DNA from 2 places in the Isoptericola sp. 178 genome. Region 2 is predicted to be linked to the other one. Evidence: predicted binding sites of a transcription regulator. Region 2 holds the regulator's gene; the other holds the start of a gene.
The links. Region 2 encodes Rex, which represses fermentation and respiration genes when NADH is low (regulators of the CRP and FNR family bind a similar motif). Its sites were predicted from a motif close to CTTGTGAANNNNTTCACAAG; they were not measured.
Positions count from the first base shown of each region.

Region 1: the regulator Rex is predicted to act here: its motif matches at 1,584-1,603, upstream of adhE (bifunctional acetaldehyde-CoA/alcohol dehydrogenase).

Region 1 covers NZ_JAUQYN010000001.1:34,653-38,056, forward strand. The annotation lists gene adhE (bifunctional acetaldehyde-CoA/alcohol dehydrogenase) at 1-1,534, opposite strand, end outside; gene Q6349_RS00110 (hypothetical protein) at 1,697-2,734, opposite strand; gene mnmA (tRNA 2-thiouridine(34) synthase MnmA) at 2,731-3,404, opposite strand, start outside.
Region 2 covers NZ_JAUQYN010000001.1:350,413-353,816, reverse strand. The annotation lists gene Q6349_RS01615 (30S ribosomal protein bS22) at 132-230, shown strand; gene Q6349_RS01610 (HAD family phosphatase) at 324-1,139, opposite strand; gene Q6349_RS01605 (glutaredoxin family protein) at 1,220-1,462, shown strand; gene Q6349_RS01600 (redox-sensing transcriptional repressor Rex) at 1,459-2,163, shown strand; gene Q6349_RS01595 (YceI family protein) at 2,370-2,921, opposite strand; gene Q6349_RS01590 (histidine phosphatase family protein) at 3,129-3,404, shown strand, end outside.

The DNA of each region.
Region 1 (3,404 bases), 320 kb from region 2:
CGTCGGTCACCACGGTGACGCGCTCGACGTCCGGCATGTCGACCAGGTACTGGATCGCGTTGGGCTCGAAGTACGTCTTCGGCGGCACCTTGAACCACTGCATGTTGTTGTTCCTCCGCGCGACCCGCTTGATGTTGACGAGGTTCACGGCGCTGACGTTGTTCGACACCGAGTTGTGCCCGTAGGAGCCGCAGCCCAGCGTCAGCGACGGGATGAGCGCGTTGTAGATGTCCCCGATGCCGCCCAGGGCGCTGGGCTGGTTCCACAGCACCCGCACCGCCTTGACGGCGTGCCCGAACCGCTCGGCGAGCCCGGCGTCCGTGGTGTGGATCGCCGCCGAGTGGCCGAGACCGTCGAACTCGACCATCTGCTCGGCGAGGCGGACACCCTCGTCGGTGCTGCGCGAGCGCAGCACGGCGAGCACGGGCGACAGCTTCTCGCGGCTCAGCGGCTCCTGCGGCCCGACGCCGGAGATCTCGGCCAGGAGCACCGAGGTGTCCTCCGGGACCTCGAAGCCGGCCTGCTCGGCGATCCAGGCCGCCGACCTGCCGACGGCGGCGGCGTTGAGCTTGGCACCGCTGCAGGCGGCCGTGTCGGCGCAGGCGCCGAAGAGGTACTCCTCGAGCCGGGCCTTCTCCTCGGGGGAGGCGACGTGGGCGTGCATGGTCCGGAAACCGTCCATCACCTCGTCGTAGACCTCGTCGTCGATGATGACGGCCTGCTCCGAGGCGCAGACCACGCCGTTGTCGAAGCCCTTGGACAGGACGACGTCGTTGACGGCACGGCCGATCTTCGCGGTCTTCTCGATGTAGGCGGGGACGTTGCCGGCGCCGACGCCGAGGGCGGGCTTCCCGGCGGAGTAGGCGGCGCGCACCATGGCGTTGCCGCCGGTGGCCAGGATCAGCGAGACGCCGTCGTGGTGCATCAGCGCGCTGGTCGCGGCGAGGCTGGGTTCGGTGACCCACTGGATGCAGTCCTCGGGCGCGCCGGCCCCGATCGCGGCGTCGCGCACGATCCGGGCGGCCTCCGCGGAGGAGCGCTGGGCGTTGGGGTGGAAGGCGAAGATGATCGGGTTGCGCGTCTTGAGGGCGATGAGGCTCTTGAAGATCGCGGTCGACGTCGGGTTGGTGACCGGGGTGATGCCCGCGACAACCCCGACGGGCTCGGCGATCTCGACGATGCCGCGCAGCTCGTCGCGCGCGACGACCCCGACCGTCTTGAGCTCGGCCATCGAGTGGGTGACGTGCTCGCAGGCGAAGATGTTCTTGGTGGCCTTGTCCTCGAAGACACCACGCCCGGTCTCGTCGACCGCGAGCTGGGCCAGGTTGCCGTGCTCCCGCAGCGCCGCGACCGACGCCTTCTTGACGATGTGGTCGACGTCCTCCTGCGTCAGCGTCGCGTAGGCCGCCAGCGCCTTGAGCCCGCGCTGGACCATCGCGTCGACGGCGACCTCCGGCGCCGGGGGCTCGACTGCCGGGACGTCGGTCGGCGTGACCTCCGGTGCGGCGCTGGTCGTGGTGGTGTCGGTGCTCATGTCGCCCTCCCCTGTGGGGCTGTGGCCGTTCCTCGGCCTCCGGATCTGACAAGTGAAGACTTTCACAAGATGTGGTCAGACCACAAGGCGCCCAGGGCGAGAGACAGGACACATCCGCAGGTCAGATGGCTGAGGCAACCATCTGCGAGGGGTGGCGCGGGGTCAGTCCGCGGCGCGCTCGGCGAGCGCCTCGGCCACCCGGCCCAGGTTCGCCAGTCCCGCCCGGTGGTCGTCCACCGAGCCGGGGGTGCGCCGCGGGGCCGCCAGGACGGTGACCGACTCCAGCCCGGCGGCGGGCAGCCCGATGCGGCGCCACGGCTCGGCGACGAGCCGCACGAGACCGCCCAGCTCGGGGCCTGCGCACTGCGACACCCTGGCCGGGGGCAGGCCCGCCCAGAGCCCGACCTTGCGCTCGGTCGCCCGCGCCACGAGCTCCCAGGCACGTTCGTTCCAGCCCTCGGGGGCGACGTCGGCCAGGTCCAGACCGATGGCGTCGGCTCCGGCGAGCACCACGGGCGGGATCCCCACCCACGTGCCGCCGAGGTGGACGACGACCCGGGCACCGGCGTCGTGCACCGCCTCGACCACGGGGCGCAGACCCTCCACGATGTCCGGACCGGGCACCCCGCGGAGGCGCGAGAAGCCGGAGAAGGTCGGCAGCACGCCGGCGTGCACCTGCCCGAGCAGCGGCTCGGCGAGCTGCACGACGACGTCCGCGCCGGGCACCTGGTCACGCACCTGCGCGACATGGACGGCCAGTCCCACGGCCAGCGCCTCGGTGAGGGCCGCCCGCCCGCCGACATCGGCCAGCACCCGGTCGCCCCGCGCGGACCACAGCTCGGCGGCGAGGGTCCACGGGCCCGTCACCTCGACGGCCAGCGGCCCCGTGTACCCGTGCCCGGCGATCGCCAGGGTGGTGAGGTCCTCGGCCAGCAGGGACCGAGCGCGGCGGGCGTCGACGCCGTCGTGGTCCGCGAGCTTCCAGCCGTGCGGGCCGAGCTCGACGGCGTGCTCGGCCAGCAGCAGCGAGGTCCGGGCGGTCGCCCCCGCACCCGGACCACGGCCCGCGAGCTGGACGAGGAACGGGATCGGCTCGACGCCGGTGGGCAGGTCGGCGAGGTCCCCGAGCACGGTCTGCTGGGCATCCAGCACGTCGCGCTCTCCCCCGGGCCAGGGCCCGTGCCCGCTGACCGCCGTCACGCGTGCGCCACGGTGGCCGTCGGGGCGGCGCTGGACACGGCACCGGCGCGGCGTGCGCCGGAGACGGTGCCCTGGCCCAGCACCCGGGTGCCGCGGTAGACCACGATCGACTGCCCGGACGCGATCCCGCGCAGCGGCTCGCCGAGCCGGACCTCCAGGCCCGCCGCGCCGTCGGACGTCGCCCGGACCTGGGCGGGGACCGCCCGGCCGTGGGCGCGCACCTGGACGGTGACGTCGGTCCAGTCGTTCGGGGCCGGGACGAGCCACGTCGCCCGGCCCGCGTCGATGTGGTCGACCGTGAGCAGCTCGGAGGGGCCGACGACGACGGTGTTGGACTCGGTGTCGACGTCGACGACGTAGCGGGGCTTGCCGTCGGCGGCGGGGCGGCCCAGGCCGAGGCCCTTGCGCTGGCCGATCGTGTAGGCGAAGGCGCCGCGGTGCTCGCCGACGACGGTGCCGTCGGTGTCCACGACCTCGCCGGGCTTCTCGCCGAGGCGGTCGCGCAGGAACCCGCGGGTGTCGCCGTCGGCCACGAAGCAGATGTCGTAGGAGTCCGGCTTGGCGCTGACCGAGAGCCCGCGGCGCTCGGCCTCGGCGCGCACCTCGTCCTTGGTGGCGAAGTGGCCCAGCGGGAACACCGAGCGGGCGAGCCGCTCGGGGCCCATGACGG
Region 2 (3,404 bases):
CGTGGCCCGAGGCACCGGCCGTGATCGGGTATTCTGATAGACGGACTTTTCTCGCGTTGGTCGGCTGCGCCCGGGCTCACGGGCGCCGGTGCCAACGCCGTCCGACCACCGATCAGCATTGTGAGGACCTCATGGGCTCCGTCATCAAGAAGCGCCGCAAGCGCATGGCGAAGAAGAAGCACCGCAAGCTGCTGCGCAGGACGCGCCACCAGCGTCGCAACAAGAAGTGAGGCACCGCCCGCCGTCCGGCGGGTCGTGCTGAGCGAGCCCGGTAACCCTAGGGGTGCCGGGCTCGCTGCGTCCGTGGGGAGGGGCGCCCCCGGTCAGCGGCCCCGGACGCGTCGGCGCATGGCACGCTGCGCGGCCCGGAGCACGAGGCCCGCGACCCAGGCCGCGCCTGCCCACGACGCGGTCCGCACGCCGCGGTGCGCCACCCGCTGACCGCGACCGCGGAACTCGCGGATCGGCCAGCCGACCTCCTTGGCGTGCCGACGCAGACGCACGTCGGGGTTGATCGGGCAGGGGTGGCCGACGGACCGCATCATCGGCAGGTCGTTCAGCGAGTCCCCGTAGGCGTACGAGTGGTCCAGGTCGAGCCCCTCGCGCTCCGCGAGCTCCCGCACGGCCGCAGCCTTGGCCTCGCCGTGCATGAGGTCGCCCACCAGCGCGCCGGTGTAGTACCCCCGCTCGTGCTCCGCGATGGTGCCGAGGCAGCCGGTCGCGCCGAGCCGGCGTGCGATGAGGCCGCCGATCTCGACCGGCGTCGCGGTGACCAGCCAGACCTGGTCCCCGGCCGCCAGGTGCTCGTCCAGGAGTCGCTTCGTGCCGGGGAAGATCCGCAGCTCCAGGACGGTGTCGTAGACCTCGTCGCCCACGGCGGTGATCTCGGCGACCGAGCGGCCGGCGATGAGGGACAGCGCCCGGCTGCGCACGGTCTCGATCTGGGTGCGCGACTCGCCGAAGAGCAGGTACTTGGCCTGGATCAGCCCGAACCGCAGCAGGTCGGCGGTCCCGAAGAACTCGCGCCGGTACAGCGCCCGGGCCAGGTGGAACGAGCTGGCGCCGCGGATGATCGTGTTGTCCACGTCGAAGAACGCTGCCGCCGGCGGGCTGACCGGGGGGTCGGCGTGAGACGGCATGCGGTCCACTGTAGCCGCGCGGATACGCTGTCCTCGTGAGCGGCACCCCGACGACCCCTGAGGAGACGGCACGGGTGGTGATGTACACCCGACCCGGCTGCCATCTGTGCGACGACGCCAGGCAGGTGGTCTCCTCGGTGTGCGACCAGGCGGGCGCCGCGTGGCGGGAGATCGACATCGAGGCCGATGCCGCGCTGACCGAGCGGTACGGCGACTACGTGCCCGTCGTCGAGGTGGACGGCGTGCAGCAGGGGTTCTGGCGGGTGGACGCGGTGAGGTTGGCGCGCCGTCTGGCGGTCCCCCCGGGAGGGAAGCGGACGTGATCGAGATCGGTGAGGTGACGGTGCCCGCGGCGACGGTGGCGCGGCTTCCGTTCTACCTGCGTGCCCTGCGCGACCTGTTGAGCGACGGCGTCACCACGACGTCGTCCTCCGGGCTGGCGGAGCGGTCCGGCGTGGGCTCGGCCCAGCTGCGCAAGGACCTGTCCTACCTGGGGTCCTTCGGGACCCGCGGGGTCGGGTACGACGTGGAGACGCTGGCGTCCTCGATCAGCGCCGCGCTCGGGCTCGGGTCGGAGCACCGGCTCGCCATCGTCGGCGTGGGCAACCTCGGCAACGCGCTGGCGAACTACTCGGGCTACGCGGCCCGCGGGTTCCGGCTGGTGGCCCTGATCGACGCCGACCCGGACGTGGTGGGTCGCAGCGCCGCCGGCCTCGAGGTCGAGCACTCCGACCGTCTCGAGGAGATCCTCGCCGCCCGGGGGGTGTCGATGGTGATCCTGGCGACGCCGGGTGCGGCGGCGCAGGCGGTGGCCGAGCGGATCGTGGCCTGCGGGGTGCGCGAGATCCTGTCGTTCTCGCCGGTGGCGCTGCAGCTGCCCGACGACGTCGTGGTGCGCAGCGTCGACGTCGCGGGTGAGCTGCAGATCCTCGCGTTCCACGCCGCGGCGCGGCACGCGCAGTCCGGGGACGCCGTGGGTGTCGACGGTGACCCCGCGGTGGTCGGGGTCCAGCCCTCCGCCTGAGCCCGCGCACCTTCCTGCGGGCCGGGCCGTCTCGCCGCGGGTCAGGACGGCCCGTGACGAGTCAGGACGACCCGTGACGAGTCGGGCCCCCGCTGCACGAGTCAGCGCACGGGATCCGCGCGGACGCGGTTCCCGTGCGCTGACCGGCGACGGCGAGGTGCGGCGGGCACGACGCCGACAGGCGCCGGTTCACCGGCGTGGTGGGATCAGTTCTGCTCGATCGCCGAGACGTCGAGAGCGATCTTGACCTTCTCGCCGACCAGGATGCCGCCGGTCTCGAGCGCGGCGTTCCAGGTCAGGTCGAAGTCCTTGCGGTTGATGACGATCTCGGACTCGAACCCGGCGCGCTTGTTGCCGAACGGGTCGGTCGCGGCACCCTCGAAGGCGACCGGCAGGTCCACCGACCGGGTCACGCCGTTGATGGTCAGGTCGCCGGTGACGATGTAGGCGTCGTCGTCGGCGGTGACCGAGGTCGAGGTGAAGGTCCAGGTGGGGCGCTCCTCGGCGTGCCAGAAGTCCGCGCTCTTGAGGTGCTGGTCGCGGTTCTCGTCACCGGTGCTCACGGCGCTCGCGTCGAGCGTCACCGCGACGGAGGAGGACTCGAGGTCCTCGCCCACGGTGATCGTCCCGGCGGAGATGCCGACGGTCCCGCGGACCTTGGAGATGCCGGCGTGGCGGACGGAGAACGACGCCGTGGAGTGGCCGGCGTCGACGGCGTAGGTGCCGGTGGTCAGGGCCGGGGGCAGGGGGGTGGCCATGGGGTGGCTCCTTGTCAGATCGGTTGCAGGACGTGATGCGATCGCGTCCGGATCATTCCATCGAAATGCATGAACATGGCACCCCGGCGCAGTATTCCCGCGCCGTCCGGACGAGTTCGGAGACCGGTCCGCGGCCCGATCGTGACGCGGCTCACGACGCCCGTCGCGCCGACCGGTCCACCCCCGGGATCTGGGACACTAAGGCGCATGGCCACCACCACCGTCCACCTGATGCGGCACGGCGAGGTCCACAACCCGGAGGGCGTCCTGTACGGACGCATCCCGGGCTACCGGTTGTCCGACCGCGGTCAGCAGATGGCGCGACGCGTCGCGGACCACCTCACCGACACCGGCCGGGACGTCGCCGCCGTCGTCGCGAGCCCGCTGCAGCGCGCCCAGGAGACCGCCGCGCCCGTCGCCGCCGCGTTCGGCCTGGAGCTGGCCACCGACGACCGGCTGATCGAGGCCGGCAACCTGCTCGAG